One region of the Lysinibacillus sp. NPDC093190 genome, then DNA from elsewhere that is predicted to be linked to it. Evidence: riboswitches for the same ligand, from Rfam matches in the RefSeq annotation. Region 1 holds a riboswitch; each other region holds the start of a gene.
The links. Region 1 has a riboswitch for cobalamin ahead of ACQKOF_RS14035 (ABC transporter substrate-binding protein). Riboswitches for the same ligand answer to the same signal wherever they lie in the genome.
Positions count from the first base shown of each region.

Region 2: it holds a riboswitch for cobalamin, as region 1 does, so the genes downstream of both, metE (5-methyltetrahydropteroyltriglutamate--homocysteine S-methyltransferase) here and ACQKOF_RS14035 (ABC transporter substrate-binding protein) in region 1, are expected to answer to the same signal.
Region 3: it holds a riboswitch for cobalamin, as region 1 does, so the genes downstream of both, nikA (nickel ABC transporter substrate-binding protein) here and ACQKOF_RS14035 (ABC transporter substrate-binding protein) in region 1, are expected to answer to the same signal.
Region 4: it holds a riboswitch for cobalamin, as region 1 does, so the genes downstream of both, ACQKOF_RS01635 (nicotinate-nucleotide--dimethylbenzimidazole phosphoribosyltransferase) here and ACQKOF_RS14035 (ABC transporter substrate-binding protein) in region 1, are expected to answer to the same signal.

Region 1 is NZ_JBNNVG010000016.1:80,399-87,926, forward strand. Features, by position in the region: gene ACQKOF_RS14020 (hypothetical protein) at 1-34, shown strand, start outside; gene ACQKOF_RS14025 (hypothetical protein) at 122-886, shown strand; gene ACQKOF_RS14030 (GTP-binding protein) at 1,074-3,014, opposite strand; cobalamin riboswitch at 3,171-3,356, shown strand; gene ACQKOF_RS14035 (ABC transporter substrate-binding protein) at 3,525-4,526, shown strand; gene ACQKOF_RS14040 (precorrin-3B methylase) at 4,580-5,254, shown strand; gene ACQKOF_RS14045 (hypothetical protein) at 5,367-5,783, opposite strand; gene ACQKOF_RS14050 (hypothetical protein) at 5,994-6,119, shown strand; gene ACQKOF_RS14055 (ribokinase) at 6,154-7,104, shown strand; gene ACQKOF_RS14060 (S9 family peptidase) at 7,243-7,528, shown strand, end outside.
Region 2 is NZ_JBNNVG010000019.1:92,123-99,650, reverse strand. Features, by position in the region: gene ACQKOF_RS15720 (ATP-grasp domain-containing protein) at 1-97, opposite strand, end outside; gene ACQKOF_RS15715 (UDP-N-acetylmuramoyl-tripeptide--D-alanyl-D-alanine ligase) at 247-1,635, shown strand; gene ACQKOF_RS15710 (UDP-N-acetylmuramoyl-tripeptide--D-alanyl-D-alanine ligase) at 1,768-3,153, shown strand; gene ACQKOF_RS15705 (C40 family peptidase) at 3,269-4,201, opposite strand; gene ACQKOF_RS15700 (VOC family protein) at 4,710-5,072, opposite strand; cobalamin riboswitch at 5,290-5,468, shown strand; gene metE (5-methyltetrahydropteroyltriglutamate--homocysteine S-methyltransferase) at 5,962-7,528, shown strand, end outside.
Region 3 is NZ_JBNNVG010000009.1:106,512-114,039, forward strand. Features, by position in the region: gene ACQKOF_RS09745 (DUF2621 domain-containing protein) at 6-434, opposite strand; gene ACQKOF_RS09750 (DUF1659 domain-containing protein) at 555-770, shown strand; gene ACQKOF_RS09755 (DUF2922 domain-containing protein) at 783-1,007, shown strand; gene ACQKOF_RS09760 (YvrJ family protein) at 1,095-1,217, shown strand; gene ACQKOF_RS09765 (SCO family protein) at 1,322-1,930, shown strand; gene ACQKOF_RS09770 (RNA polymerase sigma factor) at 2,039-2,557, shown strand; gene ACQKOF_RS09775 (hypothetical protein) at 2,550-3,002, shown strand; gene ACQKOF_RS09780 (hypothetical protein) at 3,018-3,455, shown strand; partial or broken gene ACQKOF_RS09785 (DUF1572 family protein) at 3,622-4,147, shown strand; cobalamin riboswitch at 4,305-4,503, shown strand; gene nikA (nickel ABC transporter substrate-binding protein) at 4,861-6,471, shown strand; gene nikB (nickel ABC transporter permease) at 6,547-7,500, shown strand; gene ACQKOF_RS09800 (ABC transporter permease) at 7,502-7,528, shown strand, end outside.
Region 4 is NZ_JBNNVG010000001.1:344,246-351,773, reverse strand. Features, by position in the region: gene ACQKOF_RS01660 (aminotransferase class I/II-fold pyridoxal phosphate-dependent enzyme) at 1-104, opposite strand, end outside; gene ACQKOF_RS01655 (trimeric intracellular cation channel family protein) at 382-987, shown strand; partial or broken gene ACQKOF_RS01650 (nicotinate-nucleotide--dimethylbenzimidazole phosphoribosyltransferase) at 1,130-1,660, opposite strand; partial or broken gene ACQKOF_RS01645 (RNA-guided endonuclease InsQ/TnpB family protein) at 1,864-2,248, opposite strand; partial or broken gene ACQKOF_RS01640 (MerR family DNA-binding transcriptional regulator) at 2,262-2,390, opposite strand; partial or broken gene ACQKOF_RS01635 (nicotinate-nucleotide--dimethylbenzimidazole phosphoribosyltransferase) at 2,976-3,506, opposite strand; cobalamin riboswitch at 3,620-3,794, opposite strand; gene ACQKOF_RS01630 (DMT family transporter) at 4,607-5,476, opposite strand; gene ACQKOF_RS01625 (hypothetical protein) at 5,804-6,199, shown strand; gene ACQKOF_RS01620 (rhodanese-like domain-containing protein) at 6,257-6,559, opposite strand; gene hfq (RNA chaperone Hfq) at 6,659-6,889, opposite strand; gene miaA (tRNA (adenosine(37)-N6)-dimethylallyltransferase MiaA) at 6,980-7,528, opposite strand, start outside.

The sequences.
Region 1 (7,528 bases):
TTGTTTGACATTATATGATGAACGAAAAAGATAGAATGAAGGATTTCCTCGCGTTAATAGGAAATCCTTTTTTTACTGATGACTTCCGTTTTGAAAATATGTACGAAAAGAGGATGCAAGTATGACGAATATTCATGTATATACAGCACAGGATTCGCAATATTTAGATATGAAAATTTGTAAGCAGCCACGCACTGAAGTTACTAAGAAAGCTACAACAAGAATGGTTATAGAATCACTTGTTGATCAATTAATAGCTAGTAATCTTATTAGTAATGAACGATTATTTGAGCAAATTTTATATAACAAAGATATTATTTGGATTCAAAATGAAAATATTAATGGGCACCTTTTTGCAAAGGCGGATATGACAGATCAGCTTAAAACAAAAACAAATAGTTTTATGATGTATATGCCGACAAATCCAATTGTGTATGAGGTGAATGGTGAGCATTATCATTTAATTACACGGATTGATTCGACGCGTGCAAAACCAAATTTAGAGCGACTTTCCCAAGATCCTAATCCAATATTAAGTGCTGCTCGGGTCAATGATTTATTGTGCTCGATAGTAATGCGCTTTTATGAAACATATTTAGAGGATTTATCACAGGTAGCTCATAAAGACAAACAACTGATTAATTTTGTAGAGCGAGAGTATCAGCAATTTTTAGAAGCTGTGAAGGAGCTAAATGATTATCATTTAAACTGGCACCCACGTGGTAACGGTCATGAACTATTGCTTGAATTAATTGATAATTTGCAACTTTTGAGAAGCCGACCGGGCAAGGTTTTAATTGATTTTTCTAATTCCCATAGTCACGTTGTGGTGGAACCTTCATATCGCATTTTTAAACAAGCACAGAAAACAGTACAAGCTTTATAAAAAAAATCGCGCGGGGTGAAGAAGAATACCCGTGAACTGGAGTGGTATACCTGCGAAGTAGAGTAAATACACGCGGAAGCAAAGCAAATACCCGTGCAAAGCAAGATTACCCGCAATAGCATAGTAAATCCCCACGAAACATAATAAACAGGACAATGATATAAAATCATGTCCTGTTTTTATGAATTTAGTCAATACAATGCATAGCTGCCGCTGCCTCATGCCATGGAACGGAGTAGCCTTTGCCTTTTGCACAAAAAATACTCGAGGATGTATATTCGGGGTCGGCGTTTTTATCGTAGTCAATTTGCGCAATAATGTCTTCTGTATTGTGACACATATCATAACCATCAAATTGTAGAGAAAGTACGCCCTTACCATTAGTGTAGGCGGCAAAGGTTGTACTGTAGCTCATAAATGTTGCGACAGGGGCTCGACCAGTTAAAATCGCATCATGTTCAGTTAAAATTGGCGCATCAAATGTACCAGCAGCTTGTTGAATATCGGTCATCATGCGGCCGATAAAATCACTAGGAGCTTTTAGCTTAAAGCGGTAATACGGCTCTAGTAATACATTTTCTGCTTGCTCCAGCCCTTGCCGTAATGCTCGGAATGTTGCTTCACGGAAGTCGCCACCATCAGTATGTTTAATATGTGCGCGTCCCGTTAAAAGAGTGAAGCGAACATCTGTCACGGGGAATCCTGTTAACAGCCCATGATGATCGCGCTCGAATAAATGTTTTTCAATGAGTCGTTGATGCCCGACCGATAAATCATCCGCATGACATGCATTGACAAATGTATTGCCAGTAACGCGTGTATTTGGCTCCATCAATAAATGTACTTCTGCATAATGCTTTAATGGCTCAAAATGACCATAGCCCGTCACCGTTGTTGCGATCGTTTCCATATATAAAATCTGTGGTTCGCTAAATGAAATGTCTAGTGAGAAGCGTTTATTAAGCACGTCGATCAGAACTTCGAGTTGGATGACACCCATAATATGTACATGAATTTCTTGAAATTTTTCATGCCACAGCACACGTAATGATGGCTCTTCCGCTTCGAGTATGCGGAAAATTTTTAATACTTCCTTTATATGCTGATCGCCTTCATATTGTACTTTCGCTTGTAATGTCGGTACTAATTCATAGGGCTGCGGGTTACCTGAATTACCAATGATATCTCCGATGTTTGCTTCACTAATTCCTTTAACTGCGAAAATCTCCCCAGCCTCGACCTCTTGAACTGTTACATAACGGCTGCCATTGTATAGTCGAATCTCAGTCACTTTTTCTGTTACATCTCCAAAGGAAAATTCATCACGCACATGTAACGTTCCCTGCAATGCCTTTAAAAAAGTTAAGCGTTGATGTCCATCATGACGAATTTTAAACACCTCACCTTGAAACGGGGCATTGTTATGAAAATGTATCTCTGTAAGTAGGAGAAGCTGTGCTAGGAATTCCTTTATCCCAATATCTTTCAAGGCAGAGCCAGAAAAACATAGAAAGGCCTTTTCCTGTTTAACCATCGTTTGTAAATGAGTAAGGCAGCTAGAGCTATCCAATGTCTCATTAAGAAAAGCATCGAGAAGCTGCTCATCACGTTCTGCAAGCCACTCCATCATGTGGTTGGAAACATAGTCAGAACGGAGCGGGTCATCTACGAATAGTACATCCTCAGAGCAATCCTTTTGAAGCTGTGCCATAACGGCTTCAACATCTGCCCCTTCACGGTCAATTTTGTTGATAAAGAAGAAGGTTGGGACGTGATATTGGCGTAAAAGTTGCCACACTGTTTCAGTATGACCTTGTAGTCCTTCAACCGCACTAACAATAATAATGGCATAATCCATAACTCGAATGGCACGCTCCATCTCTGGCGAGAAATCGACGTGTCCAGGTGTATCGATTAACGTATATGTATCATTTCCAATCGTCATGCGACCTTGCTCCGCAAAAATCGTAATGCCTCTTTGACGCTCTAACTCATGATTGTCTAGAAATGTGTCCTGGTGATCTACTCGCCCGCGGGCTTGAATACTGTTTGTATGAAATAGTAACTGCTCAGAAAATGTTGTTTTTCCTGCATCAACGTGAGCAAGTACTCCAATTGTTACATTCATAAAAAATCCTCGTTTCTATTAATTCATATCAACATTGTAACAGAATTGGGTAAAAAAATATTTCGTGTAGTGTTTATGTCGCAATAGTGTTAAAATATTTAATATATTTATTATTATGATTTATTTGTGAGATTGTGAATCTGATTATTTACAACAAAATAAAAACGACGTATTGGTGCAAATGATTTTGTCATTTGCTTAAAAGGGAAATCGGTGCAAATCCGATGCTGTCCCGCAACTGTAAATGGGGAGTCTATACGAGATGCCACTGTAGCTACGCTATGGGAAGGCGTATAGATGACGAACCTAAGCCAGGATACCTGCCAATATATATTTTTTACTTAAACCACGAGGATGGAGATAGTGAACAGGTTGAAGAACCTTTCTTTCGCTATGCTAACCTCTTGGAAACAAGGGGATTTTTTTATGCCCTTTTCTAGAAACTTAACTCGGTAGCAAAGAAGTCTAATGATTTCTTTCTATATATTTAACATCAAAGGAGAAGAGGACATGAAGAAATGGAAACACGTATGGCTTGTCTTTGCAATAGCATTGATCGCTGTACTAGGCGCGTGTAACGCAAAGGACAAACCAGAATCTGCAGCAAAAGATGAGAAGGTAGAGCCTTCACATGCTGAAACGACAGAAGTAACGATTGAAAATAATGGAACAACACAAGTATATAAGGAAGCACCAAAAAAAGCGATTAGCTTAAATCAACACGTGACAGAAATTATGCTGGCTTTAGGTTTAGAAGATTCAATGGTAGGGACGGCATACTTAGATGACAAAATTTATGAGCCCTTGCAAGCTGCCTACAATAAAGTACCTGTGTTAGCTGAACAGTATCCTTCAAAGGAGCAGGTTATTAATGCTGAGGCAGACTTTTTATACGGTGGTTGGAAAAGTGCCTTTGGAGAGAAAGGTGTTGGTACACCTGAAGAGCTTGAGGTCTTAGGGATTCACACTTATTTACATACTGCCTCAAATATGACGAAACCAACTTTAGACGATATTTTCACAGATATTCGAAATATCGCAAAAATTTTCCGCGTTGAGGATCGTGGAGAAGCTTTAATTGAGAAAATGACAAAGGATGTAGATGCAGTACGAGCAAAATTACCGCAAGATGGGAAAGAACTGCGGGTATTAGTGTTTGATAGTGGTGATAAAGATGTCTTTACTGCTGGACAGAACTTTATGAATGAGCTTGTTAGTATGTCTGGCGGTAAAAATATTTTTGGTGATGTAGAATCAGGATGGACTACGGTATCAAAAGAGAATGTAGTAGAACGAAATCCAGAAGTTGTTGTTGTCGTTGATTACGGAGAAACAACGGCGAAAGAAAAAATAAATTTCTTAAAAAATGATCCAGCCTTAAAGGAAACGGAAGCAGTAAAAAATGAACGCTTTGTGATCTTACCGCTTTCTGCTGCGTCAGAAGGAGTTCGTGCTGCAGAAGCCATTCAAGTATTAGCAAAAGGCTTCTATCCTGACAGCTTTAAAAACTAGAAATAATCTGGGCTAGCGTTTTGCTAGCTCCTTTTTCATAAGGAGAATTATTTATGAATGCATTCCGTACGAATATACCGGACAAAACCTTTGAAAAGCTAAACAATAAAGGGGGTTTTACTCGTCTTGCCGTAAGTCCTGGTATTATTAATAAACATTATACGCCTGCACAATTTCAAACAATAGCGAAGGTTGTAGGGGAGACCGGTGCGATCAAATACTCTGCCTCTTTCAGCATATTATTATCTATTCCAACAGTAGATGTAGCAAATACGATTGGGGAGCTAGAAAATGCTGGTCTGTATGTGGCAAAGCAAGGGCCAATTGTAGCGATGAAGGCCTGTGATTTTTGTGACGGTGATAAGATGGAGGCAGCACCGATTACTGAACAGCTATATCATGCATTAGCAGGAATAACGGTCCCTACAGGATTACGTTTAAATGTCAATGGCTGTGCCTCAGCCTGTTATAATGCGGTCTATGATGATATTGGGCTTGTCTATCAAAAGGATAGCTTTGACGTCTATTTAGGAGCAGTACCAATGGGGGCGAATGCACAAGCCGGAACGCTGTTTGCAAAAAGGGTAGGAGTAGAGCAGGTTGAAGGATTTTTAAGGCAAATCATTGAGTTCTATAAGGAACACGCTCGTCCGAATGAACCTTTTTATAAATTTTATCGCAGAACAAAATCTGCTGATTATTGGGAGTTATTAAAAAGTAAGACTTAATCCTAGATTCATAATCATCTCGTTTTACCGCAATAAAATGCCTACAGAAATAAATTGTAGGCATTTCAATTGCATGGTTTTCTAATTTGGTATTTAGTAAAGTATCTATAACCTAATTTTCTAAGTACTTTCCGTTCCGATATGCATTATTTTCGAAAGATACGTAAGCTTGAATGACTTTACCATTTTCTACTCTATATCCATAAAGCACTGTTGGTTCATCATCAAATTTCACTTGTATTTCGTATCTATTTGATGTTGTTGACAATGAATCTTTGTCTACACTAATTTTCCAAGATGCATTTGAGTATTTCTCTTCTAAATGTTCTTCAACCATTTGAGTATATTTATTATATTTTGCATCCTGTATATATGGACGAACAATTAGTAATACTGCATAGCTTAAAAGGATAATAGCTACAAAACTATACAAAATTATTTTTCCTCTTTTTCTAAAAAAGAATGAGATTACGAAAAAGAAATAAATAATGCCAAACACAAAAGATAGCTCTAATGCTTTTAAATCCATATATCTATCTCCTAATAAAATCAATTTTAATTAGATTTTTCTATTTTAATTATAGCCTATGTAATATAGCATTGCTCCAAAAAAGTTGAGGTTAATAAGAGTGCCTTCTTTATTGAAGGTGGATTTGATTTACTACTGACCCAAAAGTTCAACTAGTTCTTTAGAAAGATTTAGAAGGTTCTTTATTGTATAGATCCAGCAATTGTTGTAATGGCAAATCGTAAAATTATTGCAGATGATGTTTCAGAACATATTTTTTATAATCCTGTGATAGTAGAAGAAAGTATACTGAAGCCGCCTGCAGTTGCTAAAAAGGCCAATTATTATCCGTATTAAAGAAAAGAGATTTTATGAAAGGATGATAACTGGCATGCATATTTCATTAGTTGGGAGCATTAATATCGATCTTGTCTTTCGTGTTCCTTATATTGTAAATAATGGTGAAACGCTTCACAGTGCGTTCCATAGTGTTTATTACGGTGGAAAAGGTGCTAATCAAGCTGTAGCAGCAAGTCAGCTAGGAGAAAATGTTCATTTTATTGGAAAAGAAGGCAAAGATGATTTCGGGGAGCACGCGATAAGAAATTTAAAAGATAAAGGCGTTTATGTTGATTCCATTCGAAAGGAGGGAGCTACTGGGCAAGCGATAATCCAAGTGACAGATGCCGGTGATAATGCGATTGTTTTGTTTCCTGGTGCAAACTTTCTAGTTACTCCTAAACAAATTGAACAGGAAGCTACTATCATTTCTTCAAGCAAAGCACTTCTTCTTCAACTTGAAATACCGCTAGATGCAGTTGAAAAGGCAGTGGAAATCGCATCTCAACATGGAAAAATCATCATCCTAAATCCAGCACCATCTCTAAAATTACCAGATTCTTTATTGAAGAATATTACTTTTATAACTCCGAATGAAACAGAACTTGCACAGTTGATGGGGATTGAAGTGACAACAGAAGAAAATATTCGCTCCGCATGTAGGTCATTGTTAGATAAAGGGGTCGGAACGGTAGTCGTTACACTTGGATCTAAAGGCTCTTATTATATGAATCATGAAGAAAGTGGCTGGGTTTATGCGTTGCGTGTTGACACGATCGATACAACTGGTGCGGGAGACGCATTTAATGGAGCTTTGACAGTAGCACTATGTAGGGTGGGAGTCGCTTCGAAGTTCGATCGTTTTTGCCACGAAAGTTGCCGCTTATGTCGTTACTCAAATGGGTGCACAACCGCGTATCCCAGAATCAATCTTGAAATAAATGATATCCGTAGCTCTTCGTCATTATTGCGAAGCAGCTACGTTTTTTTTTTGATGCAGTAAGTCACCCGTTAGAATCTCACCACTGTAAAATCCTCTCTGAGATAAAAAACAATTTTTCCTTAAAAGCAGGAATAATACTTAGGGCGTCGAAATATTCTACATAAGTAATGAAATTTTAACACAAAGGGGATTTAAAATATGACTTTGAAACAAGGGATTCAACCAGAAGATCTATATCAATTAAAATCAGTGGCAGATCCACAAGTATCACCTGACGGAACAGAAGTTGTGTATGTAGAGACGCATATTGATGAGAAGAAAAAGGACTACGTGTCTAATTTATTTTACATAAACTTGCATGAAAAAAAGACTCAACAATGGACATTTGGAGAAGATAAAACGAATTCACCAGTTTGGTCTCCAGATGGCAGTAAAATCGCATTTGTATCAACGAGACATGGCAAGCCACAGATTTTTGTGCTTT
Region 2 (7,528 bases), on a different contig from region 1:
TAAAAAGGACTGTAAAATAACCTAATTTTTCTGCTGCTCTTGTTGCTTCACGACTTGACCCGGATTTGTTAGTGCCGATAAATATAATCGTTTTCAGGTATATCACTCCTTCTATTGTTCGTTAGATACTTAATCAACTATATATATATGCGAAGAAATAGATTTCCTCTAGTTATGTATCTCGCATACATCCAAGCAACTTTTAAGAAGGTACATATACTAGAGTGGAAAGGAGGGGAAAATAATATGAAGCCTCTTACGGTGCAGAATTTAACAGTCATTACTGCAGGCCATTTAGTGCAAGGGTCGGAGGAAGTGTTGATTCAACATGGGGCTTATCGACTGAAGCAAGTGAAAAGACCAAATACCGCCCTTTTTACAAATAAGCGTATTGTCAATTGGAAAGATTATGAGTCACTTTATCCCATAGTGCTTGTAACCGATAGACTATACAGTCAAAATGAATTACCTGAGCAAATAATCATCATTAAAGTAGAAGATACAGATGAGGCCTATTGGAAGTTTGTAAATTTTTATCGCAATCAATTTAAAATCCCTGTCGTAGCCATTACTGGTACTTCTGGTAAATCGACGACAAAGGAAATGATCAAACATATACTTTCTGCTGAAAAAAATGTAGCATCCACGCCACTTAGCAGTAATTCTAGAACTGCTTCTTTGCAATATTTACTGAATATTGATGATCATACCGACGCAGCCGTTTTTGAAACTGCAGTTGGTTCACCGGGGGACATCAAACTTGCAGGGGAATATTTCAAGCCGACTATTGGGATCATTACAAATATAGGAGCACATCATTTAAATTATTGTAAAACTCTAGAGGGGTATATCCAAGCAAAGGGTGAAATGCTGGACATTATTAGTCCTACAGGCTCCTTAATTCTTAATGCTGAAGATATCAATACAAGTAAAATAGACTTATCGAAGTTTCAAGGACGCATTATTAAAGTAGGCAAGCATCAATCCTGTGATTTTCAAGCAAGTCATATTCGCTACCACAAAAATGGTATGCTGTTCAACGTTCATCACAAGAAGAAGCTCTATGAAATCTATGTACCAGGTTATGGCGAGCACCAAGTATATAATGCGCTCACTGCGATTGCAGCTATTTATGAAATGGGTTTGCCGATTTCTTTAGCAGCTGAACAACTGCAATCATTCCGAAAACTGAATAAGCAGCTTCAGGTGTTTAAGGGCATTAATAATTCCATGTTAATAGATGATACTTGGAATATTACGACTACTTCTTTAGAGGCAGGATTAAAGGTTTTGAATGCGCTCGGAGAAGGCAAGAAAACGATTGCCATTATTGGGACGATTACAGATTTAGGGTCTTGGGGATATATTATTCACGAACAAGCGGGAGAATTAATTAGTGAAATTGGGGTCGATGTACTTATTACGATAGGAGAACATGCAAGCATTATGGCGCTTCATGCCATTGAGGCAGGATTGAGTTCACCTGTGTATATTTTTAAAAATAGTACGCGCGTCTATAAATTGTTAGAAGATATTGTAGATGAAAATACGATTCTTTTCATTAAAGGTGATATGTATAGTAAAGAAGTTTCTAAGTTGGCAGATGATTTAAAAATAAAAAAATCATCTGAATAGATTTCACCTAAATAAATGTTATTTTTCATCATTTACTAGAATGAGCATTTCTATAGTCAATTGTTAGAAATGCATAAACTATGATACTCATTTATTCAGAAATATACTTTATAGAAAGGGGGCGTAGTTAACTTGCAACATATAAGTGTGAGCGATATAAGAAAATTATTACAAGGAGAATTATTAAGCGGTTCTGAACACTGGTCTGTTAAACATGCAATTTATTATAACCGACATGAACTGACTCAAAATCATACACTTATGTTTGTTAGTAAAAGTGATACAATCAACTGGCAAGAAATAGATCAAAAGGGGCCATCTCTAGTCATTTCTGATAAATCATTAGAAGAGTTAAAAAATGCGCTGAAGAATACGACCGTTATACGCGTCAAGAGCATTGTGCAGGCCTATTGGGAATTTATGGATTATTACAGAAATCTATTTCAAATACCAGTCGTTGCTTTAACCGGAACATGTGGTAAAACGACAACGAAAGAAATGATTAAACACATAGCTAGTAAGGAATGGAATGTTCAAGCATCTGTCAGCAGTAAAAATGAGCCACGGCAATCCTTACCGTACTTGACGGGGATCGATCAGAAAACAAAAGCAGCTGTCTTTGAATTAGGACTGGGGAATATAGGGAATATTAAACACCAGTGTATGATCTATCAACCTACGATTGGTATTATTACGAACATCGGTGTCCATCATTTAGATGGATGTATAAATCTTGATGGCTATATAAAAGCAAAAGCTGAAATTGTAGAAGGAATAAGAAAAGATGGCACGTTAATCATAAATGGTGATGATGAAAACATTAAAAAGATCCCCCTGAATAAATTTAAAGGAAAGATTATTACCTTTGGCGTCAACGAAACGTCAGATTATCAAGCTACGAATATCCAATTCACAAAAGGCGGGATGAAATTTGTACTAAAAGTGTCAAATAACAAATACAATTTATTTGTTCCAGGATACGGAGAACACCAAGTATATAATGCATTAGCGGCTATAGCTGCCGTAAAGGAAATGGGACTTTCCATTGCTGTCGCAATTTCGCAATTAAAAACGTTCAAAGCGATGGCAAGACACTTAGAAGTTTCTACAGGCATCGGTGAATGTACTATAGTAGACGATACTTGGACAAATAACCCGACTTCTGTTGAAGCAGCACTGAAGGTTTTAGATACGATAGGAAAAGGGAAAAAAGTAATTCTTATTTTAGGTGACATTAAGAGATTAGGAAATTTCGAAGAAAAATATCATCGAGAGATTGGCACAATGGTCGCGAAAAGAAATATTGATACGCTTATTACTATTGGCAAAAGAGCAGAAAATATTGCGAATCAAGCGTTGAAGGATGGCACCAAGGCAGATGTTCATATGTTTAATGATGTTACAGGCGTTTTAGATATACTAAAGCATAAGCTCGATAGTGAAACCATTGTACTTATTAAAGGTCCAATGTCTAGCAAATCTATGATAGACTTTGCGAATCAGTTAAAAAATAAATAATAGAAAAAGGAAGCTTCCTTAAGGAAAGCTTCTTTTTTCTATATACAATATAAAACATGTAATTCTGTTGATTATCTCAAATTTGAAAAATTTGAAATGGTTCTAGTAAACTAACTTAAAAAACACGTTTTGCTGTAATATAATGCTCTTTATAATAGTCAACCATTAGTACTCTTGAAGTAATACCATTAGAGCTTGGAATGATAATACGTTGATCTCCTGCATAGATAGCTACTAGTGAAGGGGTTTTAGAGCCTTTAACACTATTGAAGAACACCAAATCACCCTTTTTTAAATTGGTACGTGAAACCGTTGTACCAACATTCATTTGTTCCTTTAAATTGGTTGTACCAAGTTTAACTCCACTTTTACGATAGATGAAGTCTACATATCCTGGCGCTGTAAAGCGAAGACTTGCTTCATTATTTGTAGAGCTCATAGTTACTTTATTTTTATAATTAAAGGCGTTTTCAACAATTTTATCGCCTTTCGTTGCAGGATTAGCTGAAAGAAGTGTAGGTAATACTCTACGGGCCCCTACATAATTATCTGTATAATATGGTTTGCTATTTAAATCAGAAATCACAATATTTTGCTTTGAATCAGCCATGTGAATCATTTTATTGTTTCCAATATACATTCCTACATGATCAGGATCTGTCCCAGTTTTTTTACTCTTAAAGAATAGTAAATCACCTTTTTGTAATTGATTTCTGTTAACAGATGTTCCTTGTTGTATCATATAATCTTCATTATAAGTCCCAATATCCACACCATTTTTCTCGAAAATGTACATAATAAATGAAGCACAAGAAAACTTATAAGGATATGTAGCCTTGTATTCTGTATTACTATATGTCGCTTTACCAATTAAGCTTTTTCCAGTTTGAATTAGTTGATCCGCTTTCGTATTAACTGCTTGTGCGTTATTCAGGGCATTTGTTGTTGCAGCCTCTACTTCTAAAGGTTGAACAGTTGGTTGTACCATCCCTACTGTGCTAAAACCTATCGTCAATGCTAATGTTGTTGTTAAAAATCGTTTATTCATGTTGTAATTTCCTCCTGAAGGCTATTTGTTAGGATTAATCCTAATTTGGCTTGCCATTGGAATTAATCGTAGCATGAAAAAGTAGGGCTTCTTTGAGGTAAATGTTACCACGGTGGATGGGAATGCGCTGTAAACACCTGATATAAAAGGCTTCATCGCCTTAATTTACAATTTTATTACAAATGTTTCAGTTGGGTGAAGTGTTTGTAGAAACGAAAGGTTATAGGGGCAGTGAAGGACTTTCTAAGCTTTGGAAGGCGGATGTCGATAAAATTCAGAAGTTGGGTGATAAAACGCGAAAGTTAATCGATAAAACTAAAATGTTGGGCGATAAAACGTAAAAGTGTTCCGATAAAATTAAAAAGTTGGATGATATTTTGTTAAAACGTCTGTCATGTGGATGAGTTGATTTGCTGAAGGTTCATACTTTATTTCACAAAATTACAGCATGCCAGTTGAATAGAAATTAACTTCTATTCAACTGTTTTCTAGATATGTAGAGGCCATTTTAAATTTCCTGAATCATCTCAACTCTATTACCGAATGGATCTCTAAATTCAAAACGTTCAAAATGAGGGATAGGAACTGAATCGAAAATTTCTATATGATGTTCGGCTAATGCCTTTTTCCACTGTTCTATATTTTCAACTTGATAGGCAATATGAGCCTTTGTTGTGAATCTATCAAAGCCAACCTCTGTGCCTACATGTACCTCCCTATTGCCGACCTGTAACCAAAATCCACCTCGTCCTTTCAGCGAATCAGGCTTTTCAATTTCTTTTAGTCCTAATACTTGACAATAAAAATGCCTTCCTTTTTCTTCTGCACCTTTTGGAATTGTTATTTGAACGTGATGTAAGCTTATAACCATTTTTTCTCCTCCTTTAATTCTACTCAATACTTACTTCTAGGATATTAATGCCAAATCCTTTAATTTGACGAATGAAAAGTATTTTTTCTCACGAATGAGGCCTTTATAGAAAGGCAAAAATAAAGGAAATAGAACCTCCAATATGATAGATAGAATCGAACAAATTGGAAAATAATTATACTCTTCAGAAAAATATGTGTTATAGTAAAACATAATTAAATATTGTGTAAGAGTTGGTGCCAAATGAAAGTTTGGCTTAAAAGGGAAGTCGGTGCAAATCCGACGCTGTCCCGCAACTGTAAATCGGAGCAAATCACAATTGCCACTAGGAAACTGGGAAGGCTGTGAGGCGTGTTGATGAGAAGCCAGGAGACCTGCCAATATCTAGTACACACCAAATACCTACGTGGAAATAGGTGGTGAGATGTGACCGTATCGGCCCTGTGCGACAATGAATCATGCGATATTTTGAAAGAGTTTCGTATTGTTTCTTTATAGCTAATTTTGATATGCAATGACAGCCATTTTCCAAAAAAAGGAGAGTGGCTTTTTTATTTTTAACTTCTTTCAGCGGGTCCAAATATCCGCTGAAATAGAGGAACTCAGTCTAAGAACGCCACGTCCTGTGGCAATTTATCTGTGCAACATCACGTTGGCCCAAAGCCTCCGGCGGATGTCACGGAATCGGAAAGGAGTTCTTAAAGGATGTTAGCCTAAAAACATCGCATCCATGCGATAACGGCTAACTGACCTGCATCGGTAAAAACGCCACGTCCTGTGGCATTACCGAAATGACCGACATCGTGTCGGCCCTCATGCAGGCCTAAGCACAAAGCCGATTCCGGACGCAATTATGCCGAGGCATAATTGATTGATAGGAGAGATAAACATGGCGTATACAAGTACTACAGTTGGTTATCCGTATATCGGAGAAGATCGTGAATGGAAAAAGGCTTTAGAGGCTTTTTGGAAAAATGAGCTTTCAGAGGATGAATTTTTGCAGAACTTAAAGGATATTCGCCTAGCACGCATAAACAAGCAACTTCGCCTCGGCATAGACATGATAACTGTTGGAGATTTCACACTTTATGACAGAATGTTGGATACGGCAATGATGTTTGGCTTAGTTCCAAAGCGCTTTGAATGGCAGGGTAGCAAAGTGGATTTACAAACATACTATGGGGTAGCTCGCGGTAGTAAAAAAGCCGTAGCTAGTGAAATGACGAAATGGTTTAATACAAACTATCATTATATTGTGCCAGAATATGAGGGACAACCTTTACAATTAACAGAAAATAAAATATTGGCAGACTTTTTAGAGGCTAAGGAAGCGTTTGGTATTAAAGCAAAGCCTACAATAATTGGCCCTTATACATTTTGTAAATTAACAAAAGGCTATGACAAACTATCGCAAATTACATTTATTTTAGCATTACTGCCACTTTATACGCAGGTCTTAAAGGAGCTAGTGGATGCTGGTGCAGAGTGGATTCAATTAGAGGAGCCTGTTCTTGCCACAACACTAGACGAAGCGGAGGTTAAACTTGTTCAAGAAATTTATACACAATTAGCTACATCGGTACCCGAGGCTAAAATTATGCTACAAACATATTTCGAATCATTATCGGCATATGAGTCAATTGTGACACTTCCTGTTCAAGGGATTGGATTAGACTTTGTGCATGGCTATGGCAAAAATATGGAGGCATTACGTCAATTTGGCTTCCCACAAGATAAAGTATTAGCAGTAGGTATTATAAATGGACGAGATATTTGGCGCTCCAATCTAGCAGAGGTTTGCTCAACTATTAAAGCTATTGAACAGCTGAGTGGTGCCAAAGAAATATGGATTCAATCTTCGTGTAATTTACAGCATGTTCCAATTACAACTGCTCTTGAAAGAAAGCTCGATCCAGTTCTTCAAAATGCCCTTTCTTTTGCAGATGAAAAATTAGTTGAAATCATTGAAGTAACAAAATATTTACAAGGCACAGGCAGCTCCTCAAATCACAAAATATCTGAAAGTATGAAGGCGATTGAAGCGTTGAAAAATCACCCAACTCGTCAAAATAGAAGTATTCTACAAGCGATTCAAACAGTGTCAGCACAAGATTTTGAACGCCATAGTGATTTTAAAACACGGCAAAAGATTCAGCAACAAGCCTTACAATTACCGCTGTTCCCAACGACAACAATTGGGAGTTTTCCGCAATCAAACGAAGTCAAACGTATACGAAGTGCATGGCGAAAGCAACAACTTTCTAATGAGGAATATGCAGCGTTTGTCGAACAAGAGACAAAGCGTTGGATTACTATTCAAGAGGAATTAGATATCGACGTTTTTGTACACGGTGAATTTGAGCGCACAGATATGGTTGAATATTTCGGGGAAAAACTTACAGGTTTTGCATTTACGGAGAAAGCATGGGTCGTATCATATGGCTCTCGCTGTGTGA
Region 3 (7,528 bases), on a different contig from region 1:
TACCATCAATCAAATAGATGTTCATATGGGGCGATGTTAATTTGCATTTCCTCTAATTTTTTGCGTAAAAATTTATGGTCACGCTTAGGCGTTGCTTGAATATAGCCACGAATAATCAAATCATGGTTGATCGCAGATGCCTTTTCTTCTATAGCAAGCTCCCCAATTTTTCCTGCAATTTTTTCCTTTGCTACTTGTCTAAATAGCTCAGGTACAGGGCTTACAAGTTCATATAAAAGCTCTTTCTCAGGTTGTCCCCATAAATGAATGGTTTTATCTAAATAATACTCTTGCCAATCTAAATCGGATTTACCGTCCTGCTTCGGTAATGCCTTTAAAAATTTGCGGAACATAAAAAATCCACCTATCGCCATAAATGAAATAAGTACAACTACCCAAAATAGGATAAACCATAAAAACCAACCACTTAACAAATCGTTCACCTCTTTGCCTTCTCTCACTCTATTATAAAAGCTTACATAAAAAAATTCACCCTAAATGTCCCTTATTTAGCAATAAGTCCGTATATATTGTGTAGGAAGGAGGTGACGCTCATGGCAAAAGTCAATTTCGTAGGTGCTACACTGCGCTTAAAGTATGTCGCTGGACACAATGCTCAAAACGAGCCCATGTTCACAACAAAAACGTACCGCAATTTAAACAGCTCGCATACGGCAGAGGATTTAGTAGAGGTAGCATATGCCATTGCAAGTCTATCTTCACACGCACTAGACAGCATTGTAAAACAAGAAACAACAAATTTATCCTAAGGAGGGAAAGCTATGACACAAGTTTTAGAGCTGCAATTTGAAACAGCGGCAGGGAAAACGGCAACATTTGCGATTGATGCACCGAAGCAAAAGGTAACAGCGGAAGAAATTCAACAGGTAATGCAAACAATCATCGCTAAAAACGTTTTTGATGGACAAGCTGGTACTTTGATTGCGATGAGTGGGGCTCGCATTGTTGATCGACAAGTAACAGAATTTGATTTAGAGATCGAATAACCAAGAAATGGTCTTTGCAGAATGTACTGCAAGGACCATTTTCAGCAATATCAGTTTTATTTAGCTAGCAGTGAAGGAGGGGCCAACATGGAACAGTGGTTAAACATGATATCGGATATCGGTTTTCCTATCTTAGTGTCGTTTTATTTATTGCACCGAGTAGAAGTTAAATTAGATGCAATTCATGATGCACTTGTTTCATTAAAGTGAAATCGATTTCACAAAGATGTAAGAAAGCTGTCACTTGAGTGTCCTTGTCAATATTTACATCGTACGATAGGATGGGGGTAGTGTAAGTAGGGAGCGTGTTAGAGATGAGAAAAAAAATAATTGGGCTTGTTCTACTTTGTGTATTAGCTGCAGTGCTTAGTGCGTGTGGAAATACAAAATTTAAAGCAGATTATAACTTGGAATTACCAGATTTTGAACATGTCAATCAACGCGGAGAAAAAGTTTCTTTAGAGAGTTTAAAAGGAAAACCGTGGATTGGTATGTATATTTTCACAAATTGTACATCGATTTGCCCACCAATGTCCTTTAATATGACGCAAGTTCAAGAAAAGCTGAAGAAAAAAGGTGTGGAAGATTATAATATTGTTGCGTTTTCCGTTGATCCTGACGTAGATAAACCAGAAGTATTAGCTAATTATTTGAAAAAATATAATGTTCCAGATGAATCAAAATGGAATCTACTTACTGGTTATTCACAAAAATATATCGAGCAGTTCGCTGTGAAATCAACAAAAATAATCGTCAAAGATGATCCTAACACCGACCAAGTGATCCATGGGAATCAATTTTTCTTAGTCGATAAAAATGGCGTAATCGTAAAAATGTATACAGGGTTTGCTAAAAATATCGAGGATGTACCAATTGACACAATTGCATCAGATATAGAAACATATGTTGATGAAAATTTATAATGGATAAAAGGAAACCGTCTCAATTAATGATGAGACGGTTTTTTTATGGAGGAAAATTAATCTTTTATAACTTTAGCCTCGTTTATAGTGTAGAAGGAGGGAAAGATTTTGACTGATACCGAATATTTAGAGCAACTAATGGAACTACATACAGAACATTTATTTCGAATCGCTTACTACTATACGAAAGATCAACGAATAGCTGAGGATATTGTTCAAGATGTATTTATTAAATTCTATCATCACCAAAAGTATTATGAAGAAAGAGGGGAGATGAAGGCTTATTTAGCACGCATGACCATTAATAAATGTAAGGATTACTTAAAAAGCTGGGCTTATCGAAAAATTACATTTCAGCATAATTTTTTTGCTAAACAAAAAACTGTTTTAAAAAATACACTCATTCGTCAAGATGAACAAGCTCTTTTAGATGAAGCCATTTTACGGTTACCAATAAAGCAACGTGAAGCAATTGTCTATTTTTATTTGGAGGAAATGACGATCAAAGAGATAGCAGAGCTACTGACAATTCCTGAGGGTACCGTGAAATCTCGTTTAAAGAAAGGGAAGGAATTATTAAAAGTAGACTTACAGCATATTGAATGGGAGGTACTTTTCCATGGATAAGCATACAATGCACGTATTGAAGGATGTCTCAGCTCATAAAGAAGCAATCATTCATAAGGTTCGACAACAAGTTCAGCAAGAGACGTATCCTTCAAAGCAACTTTGGCCGTATCGTGCACTGGCCGTCCTGATGACATGCTCTCTCTTACTATTTATTGCATGGCAAGCTTCGAAACCGATTGACCATGTAACGACAGAAATACTTCATGAAGAAGAAAAACAATCATTCACCGATTTATTTCAAACAGAAGTTGAAGGAACAAAGACAACGTTCAGTCAGTTTTTTCAAATAGCAGATCGATTAGATCACCGCGAAAATATCAAATTTTATGCACCACTTCAGGACTTCGAGGCTATGCAAGCAGTGGCGGCTACTATGGAGAATGCTGTCAATCTAATAGATCCTGAAAATCTTCCATTTAAATCAAATTTACAGGAGGTCTAAGCGGTAACATCAGAGATGCAAGATGGTACCCTGCAAAAGCAATTTCAATTTAGTTATAAAGAAAAGTTTCTCACTGGAGTGGATCGTCAATATATTAATTTGACGGTAACAAATGTAAATCATAATCCTTTAGTAAACTATAACATTACGGAAGATAGTCAGCACTTTTCAGGGGAAATCACGAATGTAGGTTTGAATTTTATGAATCCTTTGTATGATCGTGCGATGACACCAGATAAAGGTTTCGCGTATGTATATTATAATTATGATGAGGCAGACAAGCGCATTTATCGAATGAGTACAAGAGCCAATGAGTTTTATACGTATTATAATGGCTATGTATATCAAATAGGCTATCAATTAAATGGTGATCAACAGGAAGCACAAGAAAAAATGGTTACTCTTGTAAGAGAATTTATCCCGCACATAAATTCATCGAAAGCAAAGAAGTAAGGTGGAAGATAAACTGCCTGGATTGGTGAAGGCTTAGCAATCAGTGGTGATAAAGAACCCCCCAGTGAGTATGTATTACTTTATTTTTGTCAACAACTAGTTACCAAATTGGCACATCTCATTCTGTCTATATTAAAATAGTAGAAAAGAGGATGGGGGTTCAACAATGACGGTAGCGCAAACGTATTTAAATGTTGTCCAAAAAAGATTTAGAAGTGTCAAAGAGCTAGGCGATAAAACACTCGTCCAACTGGAAGTGGCCCAATTGCACTGGGCGTATAATGAAGATTCAAACAGTATCGCAGTGATTGTAAAACATGTAAGTGGTAATATGATGTCGAGATGGACAGACTTTCTAACGACAGATGGTGAGAAAGCAACGAGAAATCGTGATGATGAATTTACCGATAGCCTTCAGTCAAAAGAAGAGGTTATGACTGTATGGGGAAAGGGCTGGCAAGTCTTTACAAGGATTAACGGAAGCTGATTTACAAGGGTTTGTAACGATAAGAGGAGAACAGCATTCCGTGATAGATGCTATCGAAAGACAGATGTCCCACTACTCACAACATGTCGGTCAAATCGTTTACATCGCTAAGCAACTAAAGGGCACTGAGTGGCAAACATTAAGTATTCCAAAGGGACAATCTCAGGCTTATACTGAGTCTATGGTAAAAAAACATCAACAATAGAAATGGGGCCGTCTCACTAGTATGAGATGGCTTTTTTTGATGGAATGTACATAACTATCTTTAAAATAAAAAAGCATTTAAAAATCTCGAAACTTTATTATATTCAGAAAATAAAATTGACGTGTGTCTTTGAAGCGTGTTATGTTTATTATTAAATTTAATAATTACCATTACAAGTTTTAGGTGAAAAATAATTTTTCACTCAATTAAAAGGAAAATGGGTGTAAATCCCATGCTGTCCCGCAGCTGTAAATGAGGAGTTTTGTTTCAAAAAATACCACTAAGTAAGTACTTGGGAAGGTGAAGCAAAATGAAGATTCATAAGCCAGAATGCCTGCTTGTAATAAGATTCATTGTAGATCTACGAAAGATAGGGAGATGGATGGAAGGCTTTTAATGATGAGTTTTTCTATCCTTATTCATATGGAATAAGGATTTTTTTATGCTTTTTTCTAATCTTAGTAGTTTACATCAAAGTGAGGTGCGAATAAAGAGAGAGCATAGTTTTATGTATTTAATACAAAAACAACTTTGAAACCTCGTAGTGTTTGTTATACGAAATTAGCAAGACAAATTGTTTGGTTAGCGGCGGAATTTCGGGTTTTAGCGGCGTTCCCCGAATGCTATGAGTTTTAAATTAGAAGTATTGTGGAGAAGTATAATAATATATCAATCTTCTTTCTAGCATCAATAAATAGACAGGAGCAAAATTAATGTTATTCAAAAAGAATTTATTGCCTTTCATTCTATTACTGATGTTAACCATTTTAGCAGGGTGTTCAAGCTCGAATGAAGGTAATGGAAGTACAACAAAAGATAACGAAGGAAAAATGATAACAATTGGCTGGCCGCTAGATATAGGGCCTTTAAATCCGCATACTTATTTACCAAATCAAATGACTGCGCAAGCAATGGTGTATGAATCATTGGTAGAGTATAACGATGACGGGACAATATCCCCGAAATTAGCAGAGAGATGGGAAATCTCTGACGATAAAAAAGCTTACATATTTCATCTTAGACAAGATGTCAAATACTCTGATGGGACAGCCTTTAATGCAGATAATGTTATTCGTAATTTTAAAGCAGTTTTAGCAGATCGTGAAACACACTCCTGGATGGGGATGGTGAATCATATTGTAGATGTTGTGAAAGAAGATGATTATACAATTCGTTTACAGTTAGATGCACCCTACTACCCCGTATTAAACGAATTGGCGTTTGTTCGACCATTTCGCTTCTTAGAGGATAACGGATTCCCTGAGGGAGATGCAACTAATAAAGGTATTAAAGCTCCGATTGGAACAGGTCCTTGGGTATTAACGGAATACAAAAAAGATCAATATGCAATTTTTAGCCGCAATGAACATTATTGGGGTGAAAAGCCACTGGTAGACAAAGTAAAAGTGAAAATTATTCCTGATTCAGAATCTATGTCACTGGCATTTGAAAATGAAGAATTAGATTTAATTTATGGTCGTGGCATTATTAGCTTAGATAACTACACTTTCTTAAAAGATAGCGGTAAATACAAAACGGCTACATCTGAGCCTTTATCTACACGTGCATTACTGTTTAACACACAATCTGGACCATTAGCAGAATTAAAAGTACGTCAGGCTATTCAATATGCTATTAATAAAGAACAAATGGTTGAAAGTATTACCCATGGTACAGAAAAAGTTGCCAATACGCTATTTTGGGATGCTATTCCATATGCCAATATTGAGTTAAAAACAATCCTATTCAATCCAGAAAAAGCCCAGCAGCTATTAGATGAAGCAGGTTGGACATTACAAAAAGGTGATAAAATCCGTTCCAAAAATGGGCAACCTCTTAAATTAGATTTAATTTATATTGCAACGGATGCCATCCAAAAACCTATGGCAGAATTAATGCAAGGGGAATTAGCAAAAATAGGCGTCCAATTAAACCTTGAAGGCGCTGATGTTATGGTAGGGCTCCAAAAATTGATGGATAATCAAGTAGATATTAATTTCTGGCGTACAAACGGTCCGCCAACAGACCCACACAGCTTCGCAAACGAATCAGCAACACCGAATGCAAATGGCGTTTATGAAGCAAAATTAGGCCTAGATAACGTAGTACAAATTGATGACAAAATACATCAATTATTAATTGGTACTGATGAAGCAGAACGTGTTCAATTGTATAAAGATATTTTAACAATGTTCCATGACCAAGCATTATTCTATCCAATTTCATATGAAACGAATACCGTTATATACCATAAAAATATGAAAGATTTTAACCCTCGTGCATCTGAATATGATATTCCTTATGCTCAAATGGATTTAAAGTAAGAGAATGAAAAGAGAGTGGGTCTAAACTGACTCCTCTCTTTTTGCACTATGAAGACTTGGGAAGTGATGAAAGAAATGTACGAATCAACTTGGCTTTTTTGCCTAAAACGAGTTATTACATTACCATTTGTCTTACTAGGGGTTTCAATCATGACCTTCTTATTTATTCGTTTTGTTCCAGTAGAGCCAGCGGAAGTAATACTTAGATTGTCAGGAATCACACCGACGGCAGAAGCAATACAGGCGCTACGATCGGAATTGGGCACTGATCAACCTTTGTTGATTCAATATTTTATATGGCTAAAAGGTGTGTTGCACTTCGATTTTGGTACATCGTTTGTGAGTAAATTACCCGTTGCCCAAGAAATATTAGAAAAACTACCGGCAACTTTTGAATTAGCCCTAGCTGCATTTGTATGTATTATTGGCTTTAGTATTCCTCTAGGTATTATAAGTGCTCTTTATAAAAATTCCGTATTTGATAAGATTATAGGCTTATTATCCATTATTAGTGTATCCATCCCAACTTTTTGGTTAGGTTTTTTTCTTCTATCCTTATTTAGTTTGAAGCTAGGCATTTTCCCGACAAATGGTAAAGGGACTATTTTACATATAATTTTACCAGCAGTATCTTTGGCATTACCCACTATTGGATTGTTTGTTCAGTCAATTCGTACAAGCGTCATAGAAGAATTACAAAAATATTATGTTCAGTATGCACATTTACGGGGGTTAAAAAAATCTGTTATTCTCAGTCGACATGTCTTCAAAAATGCTGCTATTCCGCTAACGACGATGCTTGGTATGACACTTGGAAATTTATTGGGTGGGGCTGTTATTGTAGAGCAGATATTTAGCTGGCCGGGTTTAGGTCGCTACTTAATAGAATCAATTATTAATAGGGATTATCCAGTTGTGCAATGTTATGTTCTAATAATCGCTATTATTTATGTTTTTGCTAATTTATGTACAGATATATTACATCGAGTTCTTGATCCTCATTTAATGATGGTGAGGGGGAGAGAGTAGAGTGATTAAATTGCACAAAAGATTAAAC
Region 4 (7,528 bases), on a different contig from region 1:
AAGAACGCCATGTCTTCTACCTTTGCATGAAAAGGGCGTACCTTTTCTTCTATTTTAGCAGCTAATGCTAGTGTTTCTTCTGATAAATTGATTGTAAAAGTCATTATGTTCTTCTCCATTTCACATTTGTTCAAATCTTATCTTAACAATTTGTGAGCTTGCCTGCAAAAATTGCATTTGTTTCTGATTTTCATTAGGCACTAAACTTAATGACGACCTTAATCTATTTAATTCTGCTATAATAAGATATTTGATAATTCCAAATCGTAAGTCGATGATTTTCTTGGCAAAAACTTCTAGATACAAAAGGTAACTTTAATGTTTTCTAGGTTGTAATCTACAACAACATGAAATGATTTATTCACATAAGGGGTGAAAGGGTTGGCTTGGGAGGTTTTTAGTATCGTCGGAACAATCGCCTTTGCTATTTCCGGGGCAATAATTGCAATGGAGGAAGAATACGATTTATTCGGTGTATATATACTCGGTATCGTAACTGCTTTTGGTGGTGGAGCTATACGAAATCTACTTATAGGTTTACCTGTAACTACACTGTGGGGGCAGGATATGATGTTCCAAATTGCCATTGCAGCCATCACAATTTTTTTCTTATTTCCACATCGGCTTATTCAGCATTGGCATCGCTGGGGCAATTTCACTGATGCTATTGGATTATCGGCATTTGCCATTCAAGGTGCCCTTTATGCTGTGAAGCTCGACATGCCTATTAGTGCCGTTATTGTAGCTGCTGTCTTAACAGGGTCAGGTGGTGGAATTATTCGCGATTTATTAGCTAGACGACAACCATTAGTCCTCCGTGATGAAATCTATGGTGTTTGGGCAGCACTAGCCGGGCTTATCATCGGACTTCAACTATTTTCAGGGGATCTCTTTTTATATGTATTATTTGGTGTGATCATAGTACTTAGAGTACTTTCATATATGAAGAAATGGCGTTTACCGTTGCGGAAGTTGAATCGAGCATAGCTTGTTTCCTTATACCGCTGCATTTTAACAAGCCCAAATCTGATATTTGGGCTTGTTTTGAATTTTTTCAATTTAATTTCTTATTTATCACAAACACCGTGCATCCATGGCAGCGACAAAAAGCACCTGAAGATTAATAAAGTTATTTTTTCAATAGCAACATAGATTCCTCTAATGTAGCCATGTTTTTCATCATAGAGCAAGCTGCGTCCAAAATAGGAAAGGCTAAAGCTGCACCAGAGCCCTCGCCCAATCGCATATTCATCTGCAACATCGGTTCAACTCCGAGCATTTCAGCGGCAATTTTTGCACCTGGTTCTTCAGAGGCATGTGAAGGAACGACATAGTCTTTTACCTTTGGTTCGAGTTTGTATGCAATAAGAGCAGCAATAGTAGAAATAAAGCCATCAATAACAACAGGTTTACGATGTGCAGCGGCAGCAAGTATCACTCCAGCCATAGCACCTATTTCTAACCCACCTACCTTTGCAAGAATATCAATAGCATCATGACAATTTGGTTTGTTTAATGCAATAGCATTGTGAATGACTTCTACTTTATGTGCTATTCCCCCTGGTCCAACACCTGCACCGAAGCCTGTCACTTCATTCGGATGACATTCGCGAAGAACCGATAATATGGCAGCACTCGGTGTTGTATTACCAATTCCGATACGAAAAACATATACATTGCTTAAAAAAATGTAGACATCTCTACTGTGACACAACTTATATCTTTCGACTTTCGTATTTGTGTCTTCCTTATTTCCCGAGTCTGGTTTCGCCGAAGCTACTACCATTTAGTATGACTCTCCAAAGGCTTAAATTCCGCAGTATCGTTGCGTACACATCTAAGGTTTAGTGTCAGTTAAATTCCTTAGATTGAGTAATTTGCTAAGTTAATGTTTGCGTTCAAATCTCTATCCAACTTTAATACAGGAGCAGATATATAATCTGTCTTTCAGTTTCATATCGGATTTGATTTGTCCACAACAAGAACAAGTTTTTGATGATGGAAACCATCTGTCGGCTTCAACAAATTCAATTCCGTATTTTTCACATTTGTATTGAATTTGCCGTTTGAATTCATATAGCTTTTGCCCGGCTACCGCCTTCGACAGATGTTTATTTTTCATCATACCTTTTACATTTAAATGTTCCATTACAATACGAGATGGCTTGGTTTTCACAATCTCATTAGAACACTGATGTAAATGATTTGTTCGGATGTCGTTAAGTCGCTTATATAAATTACGGATTTCAGCGTTTTGTTTTCGAGTAATATCTCGTACCACTAGAAGATACATGGGCAGGCATAAGCTCGCCCTTTGTTTCCATTCTTCTTAGCGTTACAACATTTACACCAACACGTTTAGCAAATTTCCCAATGGACATTAATTCCATGCGTACCACCTCTCTTTCACTATGGTAAAATCACATTACCCTATTTAGAGAGGTTGTTAACATTTTTATATTTGTATATATTTTTCTTGTTCACACGAAGGCGCAACCCTTCATGCAGTCTTTCTCTCATGAGTAGACCTCTTATGCTTTCACATAAGCGCAGACTATATCTTCATCTTATCTTCTAAATAAGAGCCACATTTTTCTTCCGCCATTCGCTTGCGGTTTTACTCTCCCTCAAGGAGATAGTCGTTGAACGTCTTCCTTGTCTCATTAGAGATTTAGGAGTTCGCTGCTAAACATCCATTGCCAAAGCACTTAGCGCCACCGTTTTCCGTTGTCACGATAATCCTTTACGGACACTGAGTAATTTTTTTCAGCTTATGCCATCCTTGTTGTTTTTTCTGCTTTCGCACCGTTACGTCTGCCGTTTCCAGCTCCGCGTTGGTCACAAGGCTTTAGGAGTTAAAAGCAATTAACGTGGAGTTCGCACCAATCTCTTGATACGAAGGGTATTCTGTTATAAATCTATGCTTCTATACAGATTTGTATAGTTTTGTTTAAATTTATCGTAACAGATTAGTTACCCATTTCACCTGTCCCGAGTACATTTATCCCCTTGTTTATTTCTTCCGTAGCTACCTCAATCCCTACTTCAATAGATTGAATGGCTTCTTCCCTTGACATAGCAGGACCTTTTGCCATATTGTCCGTTCCATATTTAATTTTTTTTAGGATGACACCAGCATCATGTGGAATATCTTCTTTTACGCCAACATCCACTGTGACAATTTTAGCATCTGTGATTTTTGCGATAGCACAGACACCAGTCCCTCCTCTAGGAAAATTTAATGTTTGAAAGACCGTCACATTTTGTGGATTAGATGTCACCCCTTCATCACAAACACCATGATCTGCGGCACAGACAATAATCGCTTTATTATCAATCTCAGGAAATAGTTCTCCTGTAATTCCGGATAGTTGCACAGCAAGAGTCTCTAGTCTTCCCAAGCTTCCAGGAGGCTTGCAAAGTGCATCTATGCGTTCTCTTGCCTGCTCCATCATTTTGTGGTCAACACTTTGAATGTTTTGAATCGTCTGTTGTAATAATTGCATGAAAATTTCCCCTTTCTTTTTTGCCCTTGTTACTCGAAGAATGATTTAGAGAAAAAATAAAAAGCCTGTAGTTTATTCCATAACAAATAAACTACAGACTTTTCCATCGTCTATATAACCGAAGCAGATAGGCAGGTCTCCTGGCTCAATTTCAACATTTCATAGAACCTTCCCAGCGATGCTAGTGGCATTCTCTATGAAACTCCCTTTTACAGTGGTGGGACCGCTAAAGCTTTTCACTTTATTCCCTATTCTCCCGCAATGGGCACCTAATGCTTTTATGCAATTATTTTAAATGTACGATAAAGTGTTTTTTGTGTCAACATTTAAAATTTTCGAGCTTTGTTGAATTTTAAAGTTTTTAAATATGCTTAACTATTCATATTTAAAAACTTTAACACAAAATACTAAAGTAGTAACTGCTATAGCAGTTATTACTGAAAGTTCAGTCAGATACGTATGAAAATTTTGAGTCTTGAAGATAAGTGTTTTTCTAATAGCTTCAATAATATAATTAAGTGGATTAATATAAACAAATTAACTATATTTTTTCATCTTATGAAAGGCTAATTCACACTGCTAATAATTCACTAGTAATAACGTTTACACTAGTAAAAAAGCACTCACACTTACGCAATAGAATGAATATTCAGAAATAGATGTTAGTATAAATTTGTAGAACATATCATGTAAAGTACTTTTTAAGTTAACTACAATTGAGTGTTATAGGTGGTGTTATCTTGAAAAAAGAAATTAAAAAAGAACTGATAAAAGTGATATCTGTTTTTGCTATAGGTACTATTTTAATTTATTTGGTTCCTTGTCTCTTAAATTATTTTTATAGCATGACTGCCCCCTAAAAAAGTAAGAAAAAAATAAGAAGCCTTTTATTCGAAGGCTTCTTGTTTTTATCAATATTAGATGAACCTAATATAAAAACTCCATCAATACAAGCTGTACAAAGTAGTACTATACCAGTTCCACAAGCTCCGATTTAAGTTGCTGCTACAATTTTTGCCACAGCGAAGTCAATTAAGAGTAGAAAGGCAAAGTGCAACTTCTGCTATGCACAAATGCTTTCAGGAACTTCTTATTCGTTACTACTGTGATATACGCTTTGTTTTATCTATTTCACTCAGACATGTTGCGCCGAGTAATAGAATAGCTCCTATTATTTGTAGGGTCGCCATTTTCTCTCCTATAATCATCGTCGAAATCACTAATGATGTCAGTGGATCAATATAGCTTAAAATAGCTATACTTTGCCCTTTTAGATGACGCATTCCGAAAAAGAATAGGTAGAAGCCGATTCCAGCATGGACAATGCCCAGTGCTATGAGTAAACTAATTGATTTTATATCGATTTGCATGACTTGGAACCCATTTGTCCCAATAAGATACAGAGCAAGGAATAACGCTGCTAAAGTAAGTTGAATAATTGTATTATCAGGCTCTTTTAATCCATGAATATACTTATTGGTGAATGTAACTATTGTATAGAAACAAGCTGCAATAAGCCCATATACAATACCGATATAATGTTCGCTCGTTTCGGTAGTTTGACTTTGAACGATAAAATACAGCCCTACTAGAGCCACACAAACATAAAAAATTTTTCTTACAACTATTTTCTCTTTCAAAACTATAGGTGATAAACAAATCACTAATACTGGAGCAAAATAGTAACTTAGCGCTGCATTTGCGATGGTTGTTTCCTTATACGCTTGGAAAAGGAAAATCCAATTGCCGCATAAGGCAAAGCTTGAAAGCATTAAGGGCCTTTTATTTTGCAAAATAGTTGTTCTCGTAAACCTTTCTTTTTTACAAAGGAAAATCAACAGTAAAAAACAAGAGCCAATGAGACTCATCCAAAAGGCAATTTCACTTGAAGGCAACTTAATGTATTTTGCAAAAACACCGACAGCGCCAAAAATAATCATTGATAAAATAAAAGATAGTTTTCCGCTCATTTCTAATTCCTACTTTCTACATGTATATAGTGTTCGATATACAGTAGAATCTATTGAGAATTAGCAAGCTTTTATTGAATGCCTAAACAGTAGATTCTACTGTAAAGACATTGTTGGGGGTGCAATCGTTCGATACATACTAATCCCTCCTTAACGAATTCAATTGTAACATATTTCTAAATATTCATACGCAAGAATATTAATGCTAGATGCTATCTTTTGATAAGTACCAAAAACGATAAAAATTATTGAAACTGGCATGCTAGATAAATTTGGAGGTTAATACAATGTAAGGTAGGACAAAATAAAAAGGTAGGCGAAGAGACGATGGACACAAAAGAGCTAAGAAACGCAATTGCTGAAACATGTGAAAATTATGATAGCCTATATGCTCGGCTAGTAAAACCGATAAACCAAATATTAATCAATGTAGACGCTACAATAAGTGAAGATACAGCGAATAAAATCATTGAAAACCTAAAGTTATTTCACAGTGGAGATAAAAACATTACTGAATGTCACTTTGATGAGAGCGAAAACTTCTTAAAGGAAGGTATTGAACTTCTTCAGAAAGGTGATCTAGCGAATGGCGCATTACAAATTTACGGTGCCGGTTTAAACTTTGCCAGTTATAACCTAAAGATTCGTGAGCAAAAAAAGGATAATCCATACAATAATTTCGAAAAAAATTTTAGCCTTATCATGAACTCTCTAAAAAAATAAGAACAAGAAAAAAGAAAGAGCAAATATTAATAGGCTCTTTCTCTTTAAAGTATGTCATTATTTAAATTCTAACTCTCCATCATAAGCAAGCATGCCGCCTTCAAGGTTTGTTACGTCAAAGCCTTGCGCTTCAAGGTATGCACAAGCATTTGCTGAACGACCGCCTGCCTTACAAACGATAATGTATGGCTTAGAAGCATCTAATTCCTCTAAGCGTTCAGGGATTGTTCCAAGAGCAATGTGCTGAGCACCAGGGATCATGCCTTGTGCTACTTCATCATCTTCTCGAACATCAATAATGTATAGGTCTTCGTTCGCATCTAATAGTTCTAATATTTCTGTTGTATCCATAGTTTTCATCTGTGTAGTCCTCCAATATGTCGATTTCCTCTTACATTATAGCCTGAAGGCAAAAAAACAGCTAGTGTCATGAACACTAACTGTTTTACTCTAATGTTTCTATTCGTCTGTCTCTAAAAAATCTACTTGCTTTGTTGGAACAAATGTAGAAATAGCGTGTTTGTAAATAAGATGTTGCTTGTTTTCAGCATCTAGTAATAATACTGTAAAATTATCATAGGATTTCACAGTTCCTTTCAACTGAAATCCGTTTAATAAAAACACAGTTACAAAAACATTGTTTTTACGTAGATGGTTTAAGAATGTATCTTGCAAGTTAATTGATTTCATCAAAATGCCTCCCTATACTCTCTTTCTACCTCTTCATTCCTATAGTAGCATGTTCTACCAATTTGGCAATTAGTAATTTTTAGAAATTGATTAAAGTTTTTCGTCATTATTAACAAAATATACATCCATTTTATTTCGGAAGTATGTTAGTTGTCTTTTCGCATAGCGGCGAGAATTTTGCTTTAAACTGTCAATGGCTTCTTCTAAAGAACATTTTTCATCCAGGTAATCATATAATTCCTTGTAGCCGATTGCTTGGATTGACTGTACACCTCGAATATTTTGCTGCCATAAGCCTTTTACTTCTTCTAAAAGCCCTTTTTCCATCATTATATCGACACGAAGGTTAATACGATCATAGAGCACTTCACGTGACATATTTTGCCCAAGCCCTATAATCACATGATTGTAGAGTGGAACTTCTCCACGATTGTGTGCTTCGGATGCCTTTGAAACGCCACTAAGTTCAATCATCTCTAACGCTCGTATAACACGGCGAGTATTATTTGGATGAATCGTCTCTGCTGTTTGTGGATCAAATTTTTTAAGCTTAGCATGCATTGCCTCTGGACCTAATTTCTCTAGTTCTGCATAATAGGCTTTTCGCGCCGCCACATCTACCTGCTCCTCTGTAAATTG